2 linked regions of the Nodosilinea sp. FACHB-141 genome follow. The protein of the gene in region 2 interacts with the protein of the main gene of each other region in a pairwise test. Links are inferred from orthologs where the notes say so. Each region holds a gene or a part of one and is shown on either strand. Other genes may lie near its edges.

Region 1 (11,519 bases), on a different replicon or contig from region 2:
GGCTATGCGCACCTGAGCGAAGTTGTGTCGATGGACACGATACTTTGCCCATCGCTAATCGATGCCCTGATCGATGAGGACTGGAATTTTAATGTTCATGCCGATAACCGAGTTCACTACTTTCGTGATTACGAATATCTCAAACGTCGCATTGCCTATGATGGTGCGCAGCACAATCTGTTGGCATTAATTGAAGCTCCCGATCGCCAGGTATCTGAATCTGATCTTTGGCCTAGTACCTTTAGCTTTTGTGGCTACGATATTTTAGATTCAAACAACTCAATTAGCCTCCTGCTAAACTGCGGAGCCTTTCCGTCAATTTTTGGACCTGAGGATGTTAACCGATTTGGCCTGCTCGACCATTTTGCCCGTGCGGTAGAGATTGCCTATAGCCTGCGTCAGCTGTTTCCCGACGATTTTCACTGCAACGATTGTCGGATATGGGCGATCGCCCGGTATACAAATGCTACATAGCTGTTTTGGTTTGGTTAAGTGTAGGCATTGGTAGATGAACCTCGAGATGACATGCCTGATCCAGAAAAACTTGCTTTCTTTTACATTACGGCTAAAGCCACGCCGCCTATTTCGCTATTGGAACGACACCGATGGTTTCAGGAAAGTATTCTTTTGGGGCAGCGTTGACCCCACACGGCAACTCTGCTAACCCTACGACTTCCCTGACAAAACACCTTGCGGAATCCAAGAACCTGTGTTGTAGTATCTATACTACAACATATTCGACCGCAGGACGGTTACCGTCATGGCCTCCCTTTCGCATGTTCTCCGATACTACAGTCGCTACCGCTGGGCCGCGATTTGGAGTATCACCGCTAGCAGCCTGTTTCAGGTGGCGGATTTGGCAGTGCCCTACAGCATTGGCCAGTTGCTCAACGTTCTCTCAGACCAGCCCATTGACCCCCTAAGCCAGGGTATGGTCGACCGAGTGGCGGCTACAGTGGGCTACCCAGCGGGGCCAGGATTGGCGATTGCCCTCTTCCTAGCCATTATCTTTTTAGTCACTGTAGTACGTGCCCCTATTCAGCCCTGGGTGGCTGACTGGTTTCACTGGGATATTGCCCTGCGCACCCGGCGCGACCATACCTACTCGGTGATTCGCAAGCTGCTGACCCTGCCCCTGGGCTTCTACGACCTGCACAACCCCGGCCGCATCTCGGGCCGGGTGGCGCGGGGTCTGTCTAACCACACCTGGACCTACCCCGAAATCGCTGGGCAGCTAATTCCTAAGCTGGTGCGCATTGCCGGCATTTTTGTCATTATTTGGTGGATTGACTGGCGCATCGCGCTGATTTTTCTGATGTCCTTTATCGGTATTCTCAGCTTTAGCCTGAAGGATCTGATTCGCCTGAACAAAAAGGAGCAGGCCCTCGACACCTATATGGAGAACACCGAAAGCCGCACCTCGGAGATCATCACCAACATCAAAACGGTGAAGGCTTTTGCGGCGGAGAGTGACGAGCTGCGGCGGCAGAGTCAGCGATTGCAGCGCGAGTTCGCTGTGGTGATTCGTGTTATTCACAAAGGCTACGTCGTTCTGGGCACTTGGCAGGATCTCATCATTCAAAGTTGCGTGTTTGGGCTGCTGGTGATGACCTTGCTGGCCACCCTGCAGGGTCACATCTCGCTGGGGCACTTTGTCACCACCCTGACGGTGTCAAGCATGGCCTACTCGGAGCTAGAGCCGATTAGTGACATGGGCGAGGTCTTGGCCCGCCGCTACGCCTCAATGCTGCACTTCCACGAGTTTATGGAAGAGCCTCTGGGCACCGACGCGGTGAATCTGACCGACGCCCCCGAGAGCCTGCCCACCTACCAGTTCACCGGCAAGGTGCATTTTGACCAGGTGAGCTTTGGCTACGACGCTGAAAGACCCGTGCTGCAAGCCATCGATCTGCTGATTGAGCCTTACCAAACGGTGGCTCTGGTGGGGCGATCGGGTTCGGGGAAATCGACTTTAGTGAAGCTGCTGTTTCGCTACTTCGACCCCCACAGCGGCCGCATTTTGATCGACGGCGAAGACATTCGCCAGCTGGATGTGACGGGGTATCGGAAGCGGCTGGCGATCGTGCACCAGGAAGTGGATGTGTTCAACGGCACTCTGCTCGACAACCTGAGGTATGGCAACCCCACCGCTACTATGGAACAGGTGAACGAAGCCTGCCGCATCGCTCGGGTTGACGAGTTCATTCACCGTCTGCCCAAGGGATACTACACCGTGGTGGGCGAGCGGGGCGTGCGACTCTCGGGCGGACAGCGGCAGCGACTGGGCATTGCCCGCGCCTTGCTGGTTAACCCCGATGTGCTGGTGTTTGACGAAGCCACCTCCAGCCTCGACTACGAATCGGAGCGCTCAATTCAGCTGGCGATGCGATCGATTCTCGGAACGCGCACCACGATCATCATTGCCCACCGTCTAAGTACGGTACGGGAGGCTGACAAGATCGTGGTTCTGGAGGAAGGCCGCATTGCCGAAGTCGGCAACCACGAAGAGCTGCTGGCCCATGGCGGCATTTACCACCGCCTACACGTGCTGCAAGAAACCGGCGAAATGGTGTCCTAAGGGCTAGTAATTGCCTACAAGGTAGATGTCTAAGATCAAACCTATCAAAAAGCCTCTGGATGCTGAGTTCAGAGGCTTTTTTAGGATTGGACTTTGTCTATCGAGAGCGTGCCTTTTGTCTAAAGTGCTCAATATCTACCACCTTAGACATGGTTGTCTTAGCCAGTGCATCGGCACAACTTAAGTCTGGTCCGTTGAGAGGAGCCAGCACAAACTGCCCCATAGGGCAGCAGCTATGACCCACTAGATGAACAACTTGCGGTGTGGTTGTGCCCGATCGCACCCAGCTGACCCCATGGTTGCCAATCACCAAGTGCTTGTCGCGCAGGGTGCGGCCCACGCCGCGGTCATCAAAGTACTGTAGAATCTTGCGGATAGTCTGAAACGACAAGTGCTGGCGCAGCCGACTAATAGCGCGAATTTCAAGAATCTGCTCCCAGGAGTAGAACACCTCCAGTCGGGAAGAACCTCCGGACCGTTGGGGTACGATGATTCCTAGTTTTTCGAGATAGGCGAGTCGACTAGGGCTGCTGCGGGCTAAGACAACGGCATGGCGGCGAGGGAACCAGTCCATAGCGGGCGCTCCTACGTAAACGCTAGATATGGGGTCAACAAGATCAACTCTACGCTATAGGTATAGAAATATCTGGAGCGCGATGAGCATTTCTAGAACTTGTGCAATCTTTTAAACACGAAAAAATGGGGATCGCCTATCCTGCCTTGGATGCGGCAACCCTAACGTTTTTTGAAGTTTCTTTGGCAAAGCAGAAAAGTTGCGATAGTTCGCTTGTGCTAGCCTTAGCCGCCGCTCACGGGAGGGATCAACACCACCTCGTCGCCGTCTTTTAGAGGAGTATCGTCGGCTACAAATTGAAGGTTGAGACCCAGGCGGGTACGATCGCGCCAAGCCTCTAACTTGGGATGCTCGGCTAGAACGCGATCGCGCACTGCTCCCACCGTGGCCCCCTCTGAAAACTGCCACTGGACCTCGGGCTGGCCGTAGGCCTCCTGATAAATGGCAAAGAGCTTGACAGTGATGCTGATGGGTTCTGGCACTGGGGTGCGATTCTCCTTTAAAAAGGCCGCGCCAACGCTCCTCTGCGGCAACTGTGCGATCCTATCAAGAATTCCGGTGCGATCGCCCTCGCTCGCTCTACCGGTTTCAGTATTGGTAACTCGGGCAATTGCCGCGATCGCTCAGGCCATAGTAGAGCCATCCGAGTTTGGCTTAGGCGACCCGATGACCCGTTCTGCATTCCTCCGTGTCCATCGTGCTCAGTTTTTAGCGATCGCCCTAGGGGCTGCCTTGGTAGGCGGCTGTGCTGGCGTACCCGATATAGCAAGCCAGCAAGAAGCCATGGCTCCTGAATCCGGTGCAGTGTCGAGCGATGCTGCGCCGACTGCCAATCAGGCGATCGCCCCAGCAGATGCTGTGGCCTCTGATCGGGCCAAGGTTAGCGAAGTTATCGAGCCGGCCCCTAGCGACATTGGGCAGCCTGCACCTCAGCTGGTCAAACAGTCCAGCCTGGTGCTGGTGCTAACTGATATTGACGCTGCCGTAGATCAGGTGCAAACCATCCTTCAAAGGTCTCAAGGGGATGTGCTAAGTCTGCAAGATAACCGCTCGCCTGAGGGAACAGCTCGGCAGGTGACTTTGACTCTACGAGTGCCCCAGGCCCAGTTAGATCCGGTGCTGAACGCTCTCCGTCCTCTGGGAACTGTGCAGCAGCAGTCGCTGACGGCGGAGGATGTGTCGAGCCAGCTAGTCGATCTCGATGCCCGGCTGAAGAATTTGCGTCAGTCTGAAGCCGCTCTGCTGAAAATTATGGAGCGATCGGGCGAAATTTCCCACGTGCTAGAAGTAGCGCGGGAGCTCAGCACCGTGCGCGAGTCGATCGAGCGTATGGCAGCTCAGCAGCAAAACCTCAAACGGCAAGTGGCCTTTTCACAAATTTACCTAACCTTGGAAAGCCCGGTAACTCAAGTAACCCCGCTGCGCCCAGTGGGTGAAACCCTCGACAACACCTGGGAATCGGCAACTCAATCGGTGAAAGCGTTTACCGTCAGCGGGCTAAAGCTAGCGCTCTGGCTGCTGGCCTTTAGCCCCTATTGGGTGCTGCTGGCAGCAGTGGGCTACGGTGGCTATCGGCTGTGGCACCATCACACCGCACAGCCCGAACCGGCTGAGGCAGACAATGGTTAAGGTCATGCCCTAGTTAGAGCTAACCCCACGTTCCCTAAGCGGAGCCGTTGGGAACACGGGGCGGTGGCATGTCGCTGCTGTAGTTAGCTGCGCAGCGTTACGCCAAACTGCTTCTCCAAGGTGGCGCGCACTTTTTGGTGCACAGGGTCTACCGTTTCATCGGTGAGGGTTTGGTCGGGGGAGCGGTAGACCAGACGAAAGGCCAGGCTGCGTTGCCCCTGGGGGACGCTTTCGCCTCGGTATTCGTCAAATAGGGCGACCGACTCCAGCAGTTTGCCCCCGGCTTTGGTCATGGTTGTCGTCAAGTCAGCGACGGTAACCTCGAGCGGAGCGTAGAAAGCCAGGTCGCGATCGCTGGCCGGAAACGTCGAGTATGCGGCAAACTTCACCGACCTTTGCAGCACTGGCACCAGGCAGGTCTCCAGCGCTGACCAGTTGAGCTGAAACACATACACCTCGGCGGGTAGCTCCCGCTGCTGGCGCAGCTGGGGATGGAGCTGACCAAAACGGCCTAGCTCTAACCGCCCCCGCACCCACAGCGATGCGGTTCGACCGGGGTGAAAGCGCGGGTCGGTGCTGTCGGCGCGGTAGTCAACCGTCAGGCCCAAGCGGCTAAAGACACCGTCGAGAATGCCTTTGGCCTCGTACCAGGTAAGGGGGCGATCTTGACCGCTGGTAACCCACTGACTCGATCGCCCATCACCGCCGACAATGCCGCCCAAGGCCTCAGCCTCATGAATGCCTGTTTCATCCTGCCAAAAAATATGGCCAATCTCAAAGCCATTGAGGGGGCCGTTTCCTTGGTTGAGGTTAAATTCGTAGGCATCGATCAGCCCGTCTACCAGATCCTGGCGCAGGGCAGAATATTCAGGGAAAAGCGGGTTGGCGAGGGTGACCTGGCGATCGCTAACCGGCTTAGTCAGCGAGTAGTGCAGCAACTCCGTCAGCCCAGCCGCCCGAAACGTCTCCCGCAGCTTGCGGCGCAGGGCTGCCTCCACCGACAAAAAGCCGCCGATCGCCTTTTGGGGCAGGGTGTCGGCAAAGTGGTTGTAGCCGTAGAGACGGGCCACTTCTTCAATCAAGTCCACCTCGCGCTCCAGATCGCGGTAGCGATAGGGGGGTACGGTTACGGCCCACACGCCCGTATCATCTGTTGGAGTTACCTGGCAGCCCAAGGTTTCTAGCAGCTTTTGAATGGTCTCAGGCGGCAGGTCTTGGGGCTGGTCACCCAGATTGATCACTTTGCCCAGTAGTTGGGCTACCCGGCTCAGCCGCAGGGTAATCACCCGCTCGGGAATGGCCGTCCCAAGGACAGTGGTGCCGGTGGTCTGGGCAACGACGGTGGCCCCAGCTAGCTCTTGTAGGAGTTGCAGGGCGCGATCGCAGGCCAGCCCCAGCTCTGCCGGGTTCACACCGCGCTCGTAGCGGGCCGAAGCCTCGGTACGCAACCCTTGGCTGCGGGCCGACTTGCGAATCGCCGCCGCGTCAAAAAAGGCGGCCTCTAGCATGATCGCCTGGGTGCCGTCGTGGACCTCAGTGGCTTCACCGCCCATCACCCCCGCCAGGGCCACAGGTTGGTCGTTGGCCGTAATCAATAGAGTCTCGGGCTGAAGCTGACGCTTTTGGCTATCTAGGGTCACTAGGGTTTCGCCGGGCTGAGCGTAGCGAACGCCGAGGTTGAGGGCGTCCCCAGTGGTTAGCAGGCGATCGCGGTCAAAGGCGTGTAGCGGCTGGCCCCACTCCAGCAGCACGTAGTTAGTTACATCCACAACATTATTAATGGGGCGAGTGCCTGCCGCCACCAGCCGCTGCTGCAACCACTGGGGCGAAGGGCCAAGGGCAATGTTCTCCAACACCGTGCCGATGTAGATTGGGCAGGCCTTCTCATCCGGGAGGGCGATCTCCGGAGCCGTGGTGCTTTTCGGTATTGCGGGCGCTTGGGTGATCGGCAGGTGCAGCTCGGCCCCCGTAATTGCCGCCACTTCGCGGGCAATGCCCACCATGCTGAGGGCATCGGCCCGATTAGCTGTCGAAGTGACATCGAGAATTACATCGTCTAGGCCGAGCAGGGGGCGCACATCTTGCCCCAGCTCTAGGCTGTCAGCCGCAAAAATATGGATGCCCTCAGAATCCTTCGCCAACCCCAATTCTGCTAGGGAGCAGATCATGCCCGCTGAGGGCACGCCGCGCAGCTTGCGGGGCTTGATGGTCAAATCTACGACCGGCAAATAGGTGTCAACGGTAGCCACCGCCACATAGATGTCGGCTCGCACGTTGGCAGCCCCGCACACTATAGTTGAACTATCGGCTTGGCCAATGTCGACCACGCATACGCTGAGCTTGTCGGCATCGGGGTGCGGGGTGCGCTCTACCACTCGGCCAACCACCACGCCATCGGCCCAAGTGCGTCTATCTTCAATGTCTTCGACCTCAAACCCGGCCATGGTTAGGGCATCGGCTAGCTCTTCGGCAGAAAGCTGGACATTGACGTATTCATTGAGCCAGTTCAGAGATATGCGCATGGTGGGGCTGTCTTGACCGTTAGAAAATCTAGAATGCTGTGGTTTATTGCCCAAACATTCTACCCCGTGGGCATTGCATCTACCCAAGGGCGCCAGCTCTCTACTGCACACCTGATTCACTATTGAGAATAGGAAGCAAGGGTTTATCGACTTTTCACATTTCCCCTGGATTTTGGGCAGAAGTATATATCCCTGTAGGTGAATGCTATAACCCCTCTCTGAAACAGGGAATAATTGGGGTAATGTGGCATTACCGAGAGGGGCCGGTCCCCATAGCTGCCGCGATCGCAGCCTTAGGGCTGCCCTGTTACTGCCCCGCTGCTGGTTAATTACCGCTTGCCGTGGCCTTCGGGCCCGTCTAGATACCCACCATTCTGGGCCGCATGAGCTACTGCATCAACCCTGATTGTTCTAAGCCTAAGAACCCCCCCACGGTTAACCAATGTCAAACGTGCGGGGCAGAGCTACTGTTGCGGGACCGCTACCGGATGATTCGGGCTCTGGGCCAAGGTGGCTTCGGGGCAACCTTTCTGGCTCGCGATGAGCTGCTGCCCGGCAAGCCCCCCTGCGTCATCAAACAGCTGCGCCCCTCCGCCGAAGCGCCCCACGTGCTCGAGATGGCACGAGATTTGTTTAAGCGAGAAGCCAAAATCTTAGGGATGATCGGTAACCATCCCCAGCTGCCCCGCCTGCTTGACTACTTTGAGAGCGAGCAAGAGTTTTTCTTGGTGCAGGAATATATCAATGGCCTCACCCTACAGCAAGAGGTCAAGCGCGGTGGCCCCTTCACTGAGGCTGGGGTCAAGCAATTCCTCAGCGAAATTTTGGCGATGGTGCAGTACGTCCACGATAACCACGTTATTCACCGCGACATCAAACCCGCCAACATCATTCGTCGCGACCAGGATAAAAAACTGGTGCTGATCGATTTTGGGGCCGTAAAAGACAAAGTCAACCCAGCCCAGGCCGCCAGCTCTGACCAGACAGCCCTCACCGCCTATGCCATTGGCACTCCCGGCTACGCGCCCCCTGAGCAGATGGCCATGCGCCCCGTCTACGCCAGCGACATCTACGCCCTGGGGGTGACCTGCATTTATTTGTTATCGGCCAAGGCCCCCAAAGACCTCAACTACGACCCCAATAACGGGGAACTGCTGTGGCGTGAGCACGTGCACATTAGCGACCACTTTGCTGGCGTGCTGCAAAAGATGCTGGAGATCTCGGTCAAGCATCGCTACCAGAGCGTGGAGGCTATCCATCGCGACCTAGATCTTGAACCCTACATGGAAAGCCTGGCCCAAAACATGGCGTTTCCCACCTCACTGGGGCCGGCCACCAGCGGCTATAGCATTGGCGGGCCAGTGAGTGGTTCCTCACCCCATGCCGCTATCAGCAACTCAGGGGGTGGTTCTCCGTCATCTCGCATGGCGGCAGCGATTCGAGCCCGGCGGGAGCGATCGCATTCGGGGGCCAAGAGCATGGCTCCCTTGGTGCCAACTCAAAACGGCTCGCCCACCCCGCGGAAAGCTACGCCCGCTGCTGCCGTGTTGTCTGCCGAAGATGTCAAGCAAAAGTACGCCAAAGGGCGACGCGACTTTTCGCTACAAACTTTCAAAGACCTCGATCTACAGCGCACCCTGCTGGTCGAAGCCAACTTTAATCAATCAAAGTTGCCCAACGCCAACTTCCAGGGCTCTGATCTCAGCAACGCCAACTTTGGCCGGGCCAACCTGTGCAAAGCAACCTTGCGCAACGCCAAGTTGATCAAGGCCTACTTCCACTATGCCAACCTGGAGGGGGCCGATCTGCGAGGGGCCAACCTCGCCCATGCCTGTCTGTCAAACGCTAACCTGCGGGGAGCCAACCTCTGCGGAGCTGACCTGACGGGAGCGCTAATTTCTGCCGACCAGCTGGCAGCAGCTCGCACCAACTGGTCTACGGTGATGCCCAACGGCCGCCGGGGCGTTCTTTAGGGCAGGGCTGGTGCCTTCGCCTGGGGTGAGCCAGCGCCGGGGCTAACGGAGGCATCGGCCTCGGGAACAGGCTGACGGGAGTTGCGCAGTGCCACTAGGGCTTCTTTAATAATGACAGCGGCGGGGACGGCCACAATTACCCCCAGCAGACCCCCTACCCTCGCCCCGGATAAAATGGCGATAAAGACCCAAAAAGGGTTCAACCCGGTAACGCTGCCCAACACTCGGGGAGCAATGCCGTTTTCAACCAGCTGCTGCACAACAACGGCAGAAATCAGCATGGGGATGGCAATTTTGATGTCCCGCAGGGCCACCAGTAGGGTAACGATGATTACGCCGACGGTGCCGCCAAAGGGCACCAGCGCCAGCAGCCCCACGGTGAGACCAAACAGTGAACCGAAGGGGACATTCAGCAGGCCAAAAATGATTGTCAGGGCAGTGCCAAAGCAGCTAGCGACGATGAACTGGCCTAAAAAATAGTTGCGAAAGCTCTGCCGCAGGGTCTCTGAGAAGGGCTGCTGGAGGCGGGTCGGTAGCAGCCCTACTACCCCTTCCCACACCTCTTCGCCGTGCTGGAGCAGGTAGAAAGTGAGCACCACGGTCAGCACAACGTCGAGTAGCTTATTGGCGGTAAACACCGCTACGTTGATGGTGAGGTTGAGGGCTTCCCCCGCAATGGACTGGATCTCGCGCTTGAGGCGATCGCTGGTTTGAGCAATTAGCCCATCGAGGTTGATTGGCCAGCCCCATTCGGCCATCTTGCCGTCGAGCACTATGAGCTGGGTTTTGCCTGAGTCAAACCAGTCGGGCAAGCGCACTACCAGCTGCTGACCCTGGTCGATAACAAAGGGCAGCACCACAATTGCTAGGCCTGAAAACCCCACCAGAGCCAGCACCAGCACTAGGGTTGAGGCTAAGCCACGCTTGAGGCCGAGGTTTTCGAGGCGACCCATGGGATAGCTGAGCAAAAACGCCAGCAGACCCGCGATCAGCACGGTGACTAAAATTGAGCGGAAGTAACCAAAAATAACCGCCACCGCCCAAACGTTCAGTACGAGCAGCGGGGTAGCCAGCAGCACTAGGGTTGACTGCGCCATGGGAGTAAGCTCTTCCCACCAGCGGGCTAGCCAGCTTTTGGCGATCGGTTCGTTACCATGTGCTGCACCGTACTCCATACGTCTGCTCATGTGGGCCAGGGTCTATCGGGGCGCGGCCGTTGTGGCCATTTACAGCCTAAGGCAAAGCAGCGGGTTTCAAGCTTGGGCGATCGCGCTTTTTTACCAGCCAGATGAAGGTTTGCCTCTGGCACTAGTCACCTCAAAGGGTAATATGTAAACAATTTAAAACAAATCCTTCTATAGTCCAGTTTGATTGGTTCGGCTCATTACCTAAGTTAATTACTTTATGCTGGCCTCCCATCCCGCCCCTACCTCAGGAATCATTCTCAAGCAGCCCCATCCCCAAAAGGTGCTGGTGCTGGGCGATAGTCTGGTGTACGGCTTTGGTGACCCAGAAGGCGGCGGCTGGGTTGAGCGCCTGCGCCGCTTGACCATGGCTCCAGGCCGTGAGGGGGCGGTTTTTTACAACCTCGGGGTGCGGGGGGATGGCGTCAGCCAGGTAAGACAGCGCCTTGACCATGAGTTTCGCAACCGAGGTGAGCTGCGCAACCGGGTGCCCGATCTGCTGGTGCTGTCGGTGGGTCTCAATGACTCAGCGCGGGTAGGCAATACTCTGGGCCGCAATCGCACCGACTTTGACGAGTTTCAAGAGCACATGGAGGCGCTGCTGAACCAGGCGCGACGGCTGTGCCCAGTGCTGTTTATCGGCATGACGCCGGTCAACGAGCAGGCCATGCCCTTCTCAGAGGTGCTGTATTACACTCACAGCGACCAGTGGCGCTATCGCGAAGCCACTCGTCTGGTCTGCACCAGCCACAACATTCCTTACCTAGATGTGCTCAACCTGTGGATGGGCCGGGGTGAAGCCTGGTGGCAGCCGCTAATTTCTGTGGATGGCCTGCACCCCAACGTAGCTGGCTACCGGGCGCTGCTCCAGGACATTCTCACCTGGGATGCCTTTCAAGCCGCTGTCGATGTGCCTGTTGGTCAAGCCTAGCTACGCTGCTGTTTCTGGCCTGTATTGCTATGGTTACCGCTGACGAATCGGCTTCTAGCCCAGTCGCCGATGCCGATATGCCTCAGTCGGTAGCCGATCGCATGGCGGCGGGCAAGGCTTTGCGGCAG
Region 2 (11,289 bases):
AGGTCACCAGGGGAATGCTCGACAAGGCGCTAGTAGCATCTACTCGCTCCACCCGCTTGAGCTGGCTGTCGAGGGCCACAATTAAATCGATGGTCTGGGGCAGTCGCCGCACCTGCTCGAACAGGGGCTGATGGGCGATCGCCGGTGGAGAAACCTCGCTCTCCAGAGGCCGGACTACGGCTTTTAAGCCCGTGCGCGACTCCAGCCGCAGGAGCACAGCTGCCCCATCGGCTTCGGCCATCAGGCGAGAGCCGGGCTGTAGGTAACGCAGCACCTGGGGCGGCACACCTCCCAGCCACGCGGTCAAAGGCCGCTCATCGCTGCGCGACAAAAGTACCCCTGCCGCTGGCGGCAGCTGGGGCGTTAGGCTGTAGGTCGTTGGGCCAGTGTAAGGCGGTAGGCGATCGCTTAGACCGGGCTGCTGATCAGCCCCTACCCAACGCTGGAGTCGCGAACCAGCGCGCTGTATTAAGACCTTAGCCGTGGAGTCAGGTTCTGTTTCCCAAAGACTCTGGGTAAGGGCGTAGGTGAAGACCCCAGCGCTAAACCCGTCCCAATGGCTTTCTAATACCAGTCGCCCCACGTCGGCCGCCCGTAGCACTAGCCCTGGCCAGGGAGCGTCTAGCGGCAGGGAAGATATTTCCGTGGGCGACGACACCATACCCGTAGGCACTGTCGGCCGGGATCTAACTCGAGAATTTCCCCAACGCAGATAGCCCGCATCCTGACTGCCGGCATCGATGACAGTGGTCAGGTTGGCAGTGGCCAGGGGCTTGAGCTGAGCAATAATTTCGGCCTCAAGCAGATCGCCTAAAACAGGATTAGCTTCACTGGGCAGGCGGCTGTCCACCGTTACCCAGGCGGCCTGTAGCGCGTTCGAGGCTTCGGCCCCAACCACTCGCACCTGACTGCCGTAGCCGCTAAAGTGCAGCAGCACAACATCGTCGGCCTGGGCCTGCTGCACCAGATGTTCGTCAATGGCAGTCAAAATGTTGGCACGGGTGGCCTCCTCATTGATCACCGTGACCACATCCGCTGACTGAAAGCCAAAGCGATGCACCAGCAACTGCCGCTGGAGCTCCACATCGGTGACGCAGCCCTTGAGAGCAATGTCTTGGGCTACGTCGGGGTCGAGGGCGCGATCGGGGTAGGCATTGATACCAATCAACAGGGCCAGCCGACGACGGGCGGGCTTGGCCAGGGCTTCCTGGTAGCGGCTATAGGTTGTTAGCCAAGCCGTACCGCCTACTCCCAGCGCTCCTAGGGCCAAGCTTGCCTGCTGCAAAAACGCCCGTCGTTTCAGTGTCACCGAGTTGATTGCATCCTACTAGCTGACGGCTTCGGGAACCCGCATGGCCTTAGCCAGCTCCGCCGCCACCTCGGGCCGAGAAAACTCAGGGGGGGGCAGCTCGCCGCGGCGCAGCATCTCCCGTACCTTGGTACCCGACAGGTGAATCCGCTCGTCCTTGGTGCTGGGGCTAGTTTTAGAGGTGGCCATGCCCCCGGTGCGGGTGCAGTAGAAGGCGTGCTCAAACTTCATAGGCACGATGCCCAGCTCCGTCGGCTCAAACTCGTCGAAGATGTATTGAGCGTCGTAGGTGCCGTAGTAATCGCCCACTCCAGCGTGGTCGCGGCCCACAATGAAGTGGGTGCAGCCATAGTTTTTGCGGATCAGCGCGTGGAAAATCGCTTCCCTAGGGCCAGCGTAGCGCATTGCGGAGGGATTGATCGCAAGAATCACGCGGTCTTGGGGGAAGTAGTGTTCCACCATAATCTCGTAACAGCGCATGCGCACATCGGCAGGAATATCGTCGGATTTGGTAGCCCCTACCAGCGGGTGCAAAAACAGCCCGTCAACGGTTTCTAGAGCGCACTTTTGAATGTACTCGTGGGCCCGGTGGATCGGGTTACGGGTCTGAAAGCCGACGACGGTCTTCCAGTTGCGATCGCGAAACAGCGCCCGCGAGGCTGCCGGGTCAACCTGGTAAGCGGGAAACAGCGGATGGGGATCGCGCTCCAGCAACCACACTGGGCCAGCTAAATTCACCGCTCCCTGGTCGTAGACCACCTTAACGCCAGGGTGCTTCTCATCGTCGGTGCGGTAGACGTTGACCGCCTCGTGGGCCTTATCGTATGTGTATTTTTCTTCCAGTTCCAGCACGCCGACAAAGCGGCCGGTGGAGTCATCCAGGCGCACGAGACTGCCCTCTTGCAGGGGGGCGGCGGTGGCTTCATCCACCGACAGGGTAACCGGAATTGCCCAGGGTAGGCCGTTGGCCAGGCGCATGTCGGTAACAACGGTGTCGTAGTCAGCTTTTTTCATAAAGCCGTTGAGAGGGCTAAAGCCGCCAATGGCAATCATTACCAGATCAGAGAAGGCCCGCTCATCCAGTCTCACCTGAGGCAGGGTATCGGCTTTGTCTGAGAACTCAGTTCTTTGGTCGGGCGTCGCTAAGCGATCGACCAGAGTGCCGCCATGGGGGACAATACCGTTTTTTTCTAGAGTCATGGAGATACCGCTACCTTCTGCTGATGATGAAACATGAAAGATTTGAAGCTAAGCCATGGCCTAGCTAACCAAAGCAACTCCGGTTTTCCGCTGGGGAAACGGGGTTAGCTGTCTTGTTCTATGAAATTACATCTTGGTACCAATGTCACCCAGGCGCTGAGCTGTCTCTGGGGATGGCCAACTCTAGCCCGCCACCACATTAATCGCGATTGATCTGCTTCCAGAGGGGGTGAGATGGGCCCTGGGCGGCGATGCGAGCGCACAGTTTCTCAAGTCGCTGCTGCTCGTCTTTGGTCATGCCCCACAAAATATAGCGGCTCTCGGCCACCAGTAAAGCAACGGTAAGGCCTACGCACAGCCCCAGACCTAGGGCGGCAGGACGGTTATAGGCCAAACCCAACCGTACCGTTGACCAGGTAAAGTACTGGCGCAGCTGAGCAATTTCAGGGCTCAGGCTCCACAGGCTGAGGGGTGCTACCGTCAGCCACAGCAGTCCACTAATCGTCCACCAGCGGCGTAGCATGATGGCCCGCAGGCGCTCCAGAGGCGCAGGATAGCTAGGAGTGCCCATGGCTAAAAATCCGTTAGCTTTGGGTTTCGGGCTGAGCTTCTGCCAGGCCAGGGTCGTCGCTGTAGGCCTGGCCCGTGCGTTCTCGCCACAGAGCCAGCAGCGAGCTGGCCACAAAAATGCTGGAGTAGGCCCCGGCCACAAAACCCACAATCAACGCCAGAGCAAAATATTTCAGGGTGGGGCCGCCAAAGATCACGATCGCCACTAGCGGCAGCGTCGTGGTCAGCGAGGTATTGATCGAGCGGGCCAGGGTTTGGTTGACGGCACTGTCGACAATGTCATTGATGTGGCTGCCGGGGCTGAGCTTCATGTTCTCCCGCACGCGATCGTAAATCACCACCGTGTCATTAACCGAGAAGCCCACAATGGTGAGCAGCGACACGATGAACAGACTGTCAACCTCGACGCCGAGCACCAGCCCCAGGATGGCAAACACGCCAGCGGTAATAATCACGTCGTGAGCTAGAGCCAAAATCGCCAGCAGCGCATAGTCGAGCTTAAAGCGCAGGCTCATGTAAGCCACAATTCCAGCAAAGGAAACCAGCAGCGCGAGTAGGCCTGCCACCAACAGCTGTTTCCCCACCACCGGTCCGACAGTATCAATCTGGGTAGAACCGGGGTCAAAGGGGCCGATGGCCTCGTCGAGTGCGCTTTGCAAAGGTGCACGCTCATCTACAGTCAAGGTGCGGGTGCGAATCGAGAGCACCTGCTGGTCTTCCCCTAAAAGCTGAAGGCTGCTGGAGTCGAGCCCCTGATCTCCCAATACCTGTCTAACGTCTGCTAGCTCTAGCGGTTCGGTACAGCTTTCGGTAGTCACGCAGGCCCGGGTCAGCTGGAGCCGGGTGCCACCAGCGAAATCAAGGCCCGGCTTGAGGGGCGCACCCAGTTGCTGCCACGAGATCGCCATGGCCACGAGGCTGACCAGCACCAGCCCTATCGAAATTCCCCACCACAGACCGCGCTGCTTAATAATGTTGAGCTTCATGGGGCACTCCTAAGGGCGAACGGTGTCGGGGCGAGCAGTGGTTAAGCCGGGGCAAAATAGGCTGGGTCGCCGGAACTGCGGCAGGCTAATGGCTAAGAACATTAGGGTGCGGGTACAGGTCAAGGCAGTAAACATGCTGATAATGACGCCAATGGCCAGAGTCAGGGCAAACCCTTTGACCAGTCCGGCTCCAAAGTAAAACAGCGCCAGACAGGAGATCAGGGTGGTGACGTTGCCGTCTAAAATGCTGGAAAAGGCCCGGTAGAAGCCCGATTCAACCGAACGATAGAGAGTTTTGCCCGCCTGTAGCTCTTCACGGGTGCGCTCAAAAATTAGCACGTTCGCATCTACTGCCATGCCGATGCTAAGAATGAATCCGGCAATACCCGGTAGGGTGAGGGTGACTCCCAGCAGGTTGAAGGCCGCCCAGGTGAGCAGGGCATAGATGATCAGAGCAATGTCAGCCAGAATGCCGGGCAGACGGTAGTAAACCGCCATGAACACCAGCACCAATCCTAAACCAGCGATGCCGGCGTAGAGGCTGCGCTGAATACTGTCGCGGCCTAGGGTAGGACCTACGGTGCGATTCTCAACCACCTCTACGGGTAGGGGCAGGGCACCACCGCGCAGCTGAATCTCTAGGTCGCGGGCCGACTCAGCGGTAAAGTTGCCAGAGATAACGGCGCTACCCCCGGTAATGCCGGTTTCGGCGTACTGCACAGCCACCGAGGGGGCGCTCAGCAGGCGGTTGTCGAGGAAGATGCCGATGGTGCGGCCGGTACCGGCGATCGCCTTACTGACCTCAGCAAACTCGTTGCCGCCCTCGCTGTTGAACTGAATCACCACTTCCCAGAGGGTGCCGCTGGTGGGCCGGGCGATCGCATCGGTCAGCTTGTCTCCACCTAGAGTGCTGAGCTCAAACAAAGCCGCCACGGCCTTTTCGCTAGCCGTAATATCGGCCTGGAGTTTGTCGATGCGGGCCTGGGTATCGCTGTTGATTTCCCCATTCGATGGCAGGGTGGCCTGGAGCGCTGCCAGCTCGCCTAGGTGACCTTGCAGCACCTGATTCTCGATCTGGAGCTGCTGGTCAGTACCGGGCCGCTGAGCGCGAAACTCTAGTTGAGCCGTACCCCCCAGCACTCGCTCTGCTTGCTGAGGGTCGCTGACGCCGGGCAGCTGCACCAGCAGCTGGTTGTTGCCCAGCTGCTGCACCACCGCCTCCGAAACGCCCAGGCCGTTGACTCGGCCTTCGACCACGGTTTGCACCGCCTCCAGCTCCCGCTCAGTAATAGTGGGAATGGCGGCGGTGGGCTGTACCTGGATGGTGAGCTGAGAGCCCCCCCGCAGGTCTAACCCCAAACGGGTGGGTATCTGGGTTATCACCACCACGGAGGCGATGGTGAGCACCAAAATAACCCCTAGCCAAGCTCGATATTTTGCCATTGCGGTTTGCTGCGGTGTAGGTGCGGATAGGGATCCCTTGGAATGGGCTGTGCCCTGGGATCGCGGCGATGGGAAGGACTGTTCCTAACTAAATATTAGGAGAAGGTGGCGGAGCCCACCCTACAGCGGCTCCCTAAACCTTGAGGGCGACCATGTTTTCGACGGCGGCCTCGATTTGTTTGGGCTGCACAATGGTCAGTGTCTCTAGCTTACCGTTGTAAGGGGTAGGGATGTCTTGGGAGGACAGGCGCACCACCGGGGCGTCGAGTTCGTCAAAGTAGCGATCATTAATGGAGGCAATGATTTCGGCACCGATACCGCCGGTTTTCATGCACTCTTCCACAATAATGACCCGGTGGGTCTTCTTGATTGAGGCACCAATGGTGTCGAAATCTAGCGGCTTGAGGGAAATTAGGTCAATCACCTCCGGGTCAAGGCCCTTTTTCTCTAGGCCCTTGACTGCTTGGGTGACGTGGTGGCGCATGCGGGAGTAGGTGAGGATAGTGACATCCTTGCCGGGGCGGACAATTTCGGCCTTGTCTAGGGGCACCACGTACTCGTGGTTGGGCAGATCTTCTTTCAGGTTGTAGAGCAGCACGTGCTCAAAAAATAGCACTGGGTTGTCATCGCGGATGGCGGCCTTGAGCAGCCCTTTGGCGTTGTAGGGGGTCGAGCAGGCCACGATCTTCAGCCCCGGCACCGCCTGAAAGTAGGCTTCGAGCCGTTGGGAGTGCTCGGCCCCCAGCTGCCGCCCCACGCCGCCAGGTCCGCGAATCACCATGGGAATTTTATAGTTGCCGCCTGAGGTGTAGCGCAGCATGCCGGCGTTGTTGGCGATTTGATTGAAGGCCAGCAGCAAGAAGCCCATGTTCATGCCCTCGATAATCGGGCGCAGGCCGGTCATGGCAGCACCGACAGCCATGCCGGTGAAGCTGTTTTCGGCGATCGGGGTGTCGAGCACGCGCAGCTCGCCATACTTGTTGTAAAGGTCTTTGGTGACCTTATAGGAACCGCCGTAGACACCGACATCTTCGCCCAGGACAAAGACGGTGTCGTCGCGGCCCATCTCTTCGTCGATGGCCTCGCGCAGGGCGTTGAATAGGAGGGTTTCTGCCATTGCTTTGGTCTAAATAGGGTAGGGGGTGAGTGAGTGGATGGGTGGGCGGGTGGATGGGTAGGGTGCATTCGCGGTTAACTCCCTCAGGGGATCCCCATGCCAATGCCGTACCGCATACACCGTTTTTAGGAACCGTAGGGTGGGCACTGCCCATCGCTGGATAGGCGGGATTTCGAGCGCCGACCTCAGTTCCAGGGCGATCAATCCTCGGCGAAGATATATTTATAGAGGTCGTCGGGCCTGGGCTCGGGGCTCTCTTCGGCAAAGGTGAGGGCGTCGTCGATGCGAGTCTGGATGCGATCGCGCACTTCTTTCAGCGTCCCCTCGTCAGCCAGATTTTGCTCTAGCAGGTAGCCCTCAAACCGCTTGATTGGGTCGCGGGCCAGCCAGGCTTCTTTTTCGGCCTTCGATCGCAGCTCATCGGGGTCAGCCAGGGAGTGGCCCCTAAAGCGGTAGGTGAGGGCTTCGATTAGGGTAGGGCCTTCGCCAGCGCGGGCGCGCGCTACGGCCTCCTGGGCTACGGCGCGGACGGCCATCACATCCATGCCGTCAACTTCGACGCCGGGCATGCCAAATACTGCGGCCTTCTTATAAATCTCGGGCTGGGAGGTGGCGCGCTCGTGGGCCATGCCGATCGCCCACTTGTTGTTTTCCACCACAAATAAAATCGGCAGCTTCCAGAGGGCAGCCATGTTTAAGCACTCAAAGAACTGGCCGTTGTTGCTGGTGCCATCACCAAAGAAACAGGCGGTCACCTGGTCGGCGCTAGAGTCGCCCAGAGCGTCGCGGCGGTAGCGCGACTGAAACGCCGCCCCCAAGGCCACGGGAATACCTTCCCCGATGAAGGCAAAGCCCCCCAGCATGTTGTGCTCGCTCGAAAACAGGTGCATCGAGCCGCCCCGCCCCTTGCTGCAACCCGTCTCTTTGCCAAACAGCTCGGCCATGACATTCTTGGCAGGCACCCCGGCACTGAGGGCGTGGACGTGGTCGCGGTAGGTGCTGCACACGTAGTCGTCAGACCGCAGCGACTTGATCACCCCGCTGGAGACCGCTTCCTGACCGTTGTAGAGGTGCACGAAGCCGAACATCTTGCCCCGGTAATACATCTCGGCGCACTTGTCCTCAAAAAAGCGCCCCAGGATCATGTCTTCGTAGAGCCTCAGCCCCTCTTCGGGGGCGATCTGAGCTGCTGGAGCGTGGAATTGGGGTAACGTCCGTTCTTGAACCATGGGTTTGCTGGGTCCTACGCCGCGATGTCCAACATTTGACTATACCGAAAAGTATCCCCCCTTGGGCAGAGAGCCGGCTGGGATATGCCTTTCATCATACCGACCGGGCTGCTGGGCTATGGTGCTCGACTTGGCCATCAAGCTAAGATCATGCTGACCGTTGTGCCCACTGATTGCTCTCTGCTGCTCACTGTGAAGCCGTCTGGAGTTAGGAATAGGATCTTTATTCAACCTTTAATGTGCTCGCCTACTAGGTAAATGGTCTTTACCCTAACTGAACCGGGCGCTAGCCCTGCGATCGCGCTAAAGCATCTCGCTGACCTAGATTGAGCTTAGACATTGCTGGGTTAGTCAAGGGTCGCGATCGCTCTGGCAGTGGCGGCAAAGATGTGTTATAAACTTCACTTTTGTCCTGATTTTGGGGCAAACGCGATAGGGTGTAGCTATTTCCTAGAATGCCGTTGGGTCACAGAGTGGCACGGTCTAGGAAAAGTGACGGTTGAAACTAGGTCTCAGGGTCATGGATGCGTAGCAAGGACTTGTGAGCAAAGATGGATCCTAAGGGTGCGGTGCGCGTTAAAAGTTCGGCGGTTTAGACAGTCCGCAATAAATCTTTTCGGATACTATTTCGAGTGAATTCGCCGTTGGGGACGTGAGCTGTGCAAATTCCGTTAGATTACTACCGAATTCTGGGGTTGCCTATCCAGGCGACCGCCGATCAGCTGAAACAGGCCCATCGCGATCGCGGCTTGCAGCTGCCCCGGCGCGAATTCTCCACCGCCGCCATTGAGGCCCGCAAGCAGCTCATCGACGAAGCCTACATAGTCTTGTCTGACCGCGATCGCCGCCGCAACTACGACAGCAAGTTTCTCGCCAGCGCCTACACCGTCGATATGGCCCCCGAGCCCCTGCCCGAGGGTGTGCCGGGTCTAGAGGTAAGTGCCGACGCGGGAGAAGCAGCGCTCAGGTCGCTCGCCACAGAGCCCGGCGGCAGCGAGGCCCAAAGCTCCAAAATTGAGATCGAGAGCGATCAGCTAGTTGGGGCCCTCCTGCTGTTGCTAGAGCTAGGGGAATACGAGCAGGTGCTTCAGTTGGGTCAGCCCCAGCTAGTCAACCCCTACGCCAGCGGCGGTTTAGCTACCCCCGAGCCCGCCCAGGATGACGTGGTGCTCACCCTGGCTTTAGCCTGCCTTGAGCTAGGCCGCGAGCAGTGGCAGCAGCGTCAGTACGAAATTGCCGCCGAGTCGCTGCAGACGGGCCACGAGCTGCTGGCCCGAGGCAACCACTTTCCCGCTATTCGGGCTGAGATTCAAGCCGAACTGTACAAGCTGCGGCCCTACCGGGTGCTAGAGCTGCTGGCCCGCCCTCTCGACCAGACCCGCGAGCGCCGTCAGGGGCTCAAGCTGCTCAAGACTATGCTCGAAGACCGGGGCGGCATTGAGGGCACCGAGGACGACCTCTCGGGCCTAGCGATTGACGACTTTTTGCGCTTTATTCAGCAGCTGCGCGACTATCTCACTGCCTCCGAGCAGCAGGAGCTGTTTGAGCACGAGGCCCGCCGCCCGTCGCCCGTGGCCACCTACCTGACCGTCTATGCTCTGCTGGCTCGGGGCTTTGCCCGCCACCAGCCCGCTCTGGTGCGCCGCGCCAAGCAGCTGCTGCTGCGCCTAGGGGCTCAGCAAGACGTCCACCTAGAGCAGGCGGTGTGTGCCCTGCTGCTGGGCCAGACCGAGGAGGCCAACCGCGCCTTGGAGATGAGCCAGGAGTATGAGCCCCTGGCCTACATTCGGGAGCATTCGCGCCAGTCGCCTGACCTGCTGCCGGGGCTGTGTCTCTATGCCGAGCGCTGGCTCAAGGACGAGCTGTTCCCGCACTTTCGCGACTTCAAAGACCAGGAGGCCACCCTCAAGGACTACTTTGCCGATGCCCAGGTGCAGGCTTACCTGGAGACTATGCCTACGGGTTCGGGTGCAGAGCTGCGATCGGAACCGCGCCAGTCAGCTGCTTCCCAGGGGGTGTTTGAGCAGACCTCCCTAACCACCACCCCGGGGACGGGCCAATTTCCAACGGCTCAGTTTCCAACGATTGAGGGGTCGTTGCCCATTGGGGCCCCCACCATGCCCAACCCTGCCACCACCGTCCGGCGCCGTCCGCCTGAGCCGGCCCCCAGCAGCAGTCGCCGTCCACCTGAGCCAGCCCCCGTCAGCAACGGCAATGGTGCTTATCCTAGACCGGCTGTCCGCAACGGCAATGGTCGCCCGAGCCAGCCCGAGCCTCGGCTCAGATTGGCAGAGGAAAACATGCCCGACCCCGAGTTTCGCAGCGGCTATGCCGACGATGACGATCTCTCAGTGGCTGAGCGGGTCGCTCAGCTGTCACCCGAGGGCAAAATGACCACACCGGGGAGCGAGGCACCGACTAAGCCAGCACCTACGCCAGAATCAATTGCCCTAGATGGGGAGCAGACTCTGCCGCCCGCCATTGCCCCTGGGCGGCGCAGTCGCGGGGCACCCCACTGGGGTCGGTTGGCCCTAGTTGCAGCGGCGGGTGTTTTGGGGCTTGGAATTTTGGGTTTTGGCACCATGCGGGCATTGGGCTGGGTTACTGGCATCTTTAGCGGTCCTAGAATTTCGGGCAAACCCCTAGCCATTCGCGTTGACCAACCCGCCTTTGAAATTCCAGAAGCACCGCCAGCCCCTAGCGAGATTGGCGTCAACGATATGGCCGGTCGGGTGATTAATGAATGGCTAGAGATTAAGCGGGGGGCACTGGGCGAAAGCTACCAGGGCGATCGCCTCGATGATATTCTGCTCGAGCCCGTGCTTACCCAGTGGACTCGCCGAGCCGATGCCGCCGCCGCCGAAAGCTGGTATTGGGAATACGAGCACAAGGTGGAGATTGAATCGGTCACCCCCGATGACCCAACCGCTGACAGTTTGCAGGCGATCGCTGTAGTTTCTGAACAGGCGAAGCTGTTTGAGTTTGGCGTTGAAAACGCTGACGCCGCCTACAATGACACCCTGAGAATGCAGTATGACCTGGTGCGCCAGGATGGCAAGTGGTACATAAAGGGCATGAATAAGTTAGCCGATGTGAATTAGTAGGTAATAGCTGGGCTTTCTGTTCAGAGACCGGTTATTGCCCTGACCGCCGCATGAGTTACCATAAACGCCCCTTTCAAAGGCTGTGGTTCGGCAATTTCTCCGGACGGGCAGAGCCTAACTGTGTTTTGATAGAATGCTGTTCGTATTAACTCCAGAGCTGAATGCCAGTAGATAGCCCGCCCGCTCCCCAGCCGCCCCTAGTGCTCGACACCCTTGCTAACCCAGGGCTGCCCAACGACGAATGTCCTCGTCGGGCACGCATTCAGCTTGACCTGCTGCTGCTGGCCATTGAAGCCCTCGATCTGGGGGGCAGTGAAGCTATGTTGGGCAC

What was found.
Region 1: the proteins of secD (region 2) and pheT interact in binary tests that used the Escherichia coli proteins (3 or more experiments, as listed by UniProt). The link is inferred for Nodosilinea sp. FACHB-141 from one-to-one orthologs.

The regions. Positions count from the first base shown.
Region 1 is NZ_JACJPP010000011.1:181,343-192,861, forward strand. The notes cover bases 4,585-7,695. They hold pheT (phenylalanine--tRNA ligase subunit beta), read right to left. Parts: upstream 7,304-7,695; coding sequence 4,865-7,303; downstream 4,585-4,864. Other genes in these bases: H6F59_RS09460 (DUF4349 domain-containing protein), read left to right, coding at 4,585-4,781; H6F59_RS09470 (serine/threonine-protein kinase), read left to right, coding at 7,687-7,695. Outside these bases: H6F59_RS09440 (hypothetical protein), read left to right, coding at 1-474; H6F59_RS09445 (ABC transporter ATP-binding protein), read left to right, coding at 761-2,578; H6F59_RS09450 (MerR family transcriptional regulator), read right to left, coding at 2,676-3,152; H6F59_RS09455 (MoaD/ThiS family protein), read right to left, coding at 3,377-3,634; more of H6F59_RS09460, read left to right, coding at 3,615-4,584; more of H6F59_RS09470, read left to right, coding at 7,696-9,276; H6F59_RS09475 (AI-2E family transporter), read right to left, coding at 9,273-10,463; H6F59_RS09480 (GDSL-type esterase/lipase family protein), read left to right, coding at 10,681-11,391; H6F59_RS09485 (DUF2252 domain-containing protein), read left to right, coding at 11,421-11,519.
Region 2 is NZ_JACJPP010000015.1:95,110-106,398, reverse strand. The notes cover bases 3,292-6,172. They hold secD (protein translocase subunit SecD), read right to left. Parts: upstream 5,509-6,172; coding sequence 4,075-5,508; downstream 3,292-4,074. Other genes in these bases: H6F59_RS16725 (alpha-ketoacid dehydrogenase subunit beta), read right to left, coding at 5,642-6,172; secF (protein translocase subunit SecF), read right to left, coding at 3,292-4,065. Outside these bases: H6F59_RS16750 (caspase family protein), read right to left, coding at 1-1,309; sat (sulfate adenylyltransferase), read right to left, coding at 1,328-2,509; H6F59_RS16740 (hypothetical protein), read right to left, coding at 2,709-3,080; more of secF, read right to left, coding at 3,094-3,291; more of H6F59_RS16725, read right to left, coding at 6,173-6,625; pdhA (pyruvate dehydrogenase (acetyl-transferring) E1 component subunit alpha), read right to left, coding at 6,826-7,854; H6F59_RS27370 (IMS domain-containing protein), read left to right, coding at 8,514-10,955; H6F59_RS16710 (DUF3038 domain-containing protein), read left to right, coding at 11,120-11,289. UniProt on the Escherichia coli protein: Part of the Sec protein translocase complex. Interacts with the SecYEG preprotein conducting channel. SecDF uses the proton motive force (PMF) to complete protein translocation after the ATP-dependent function of SecA.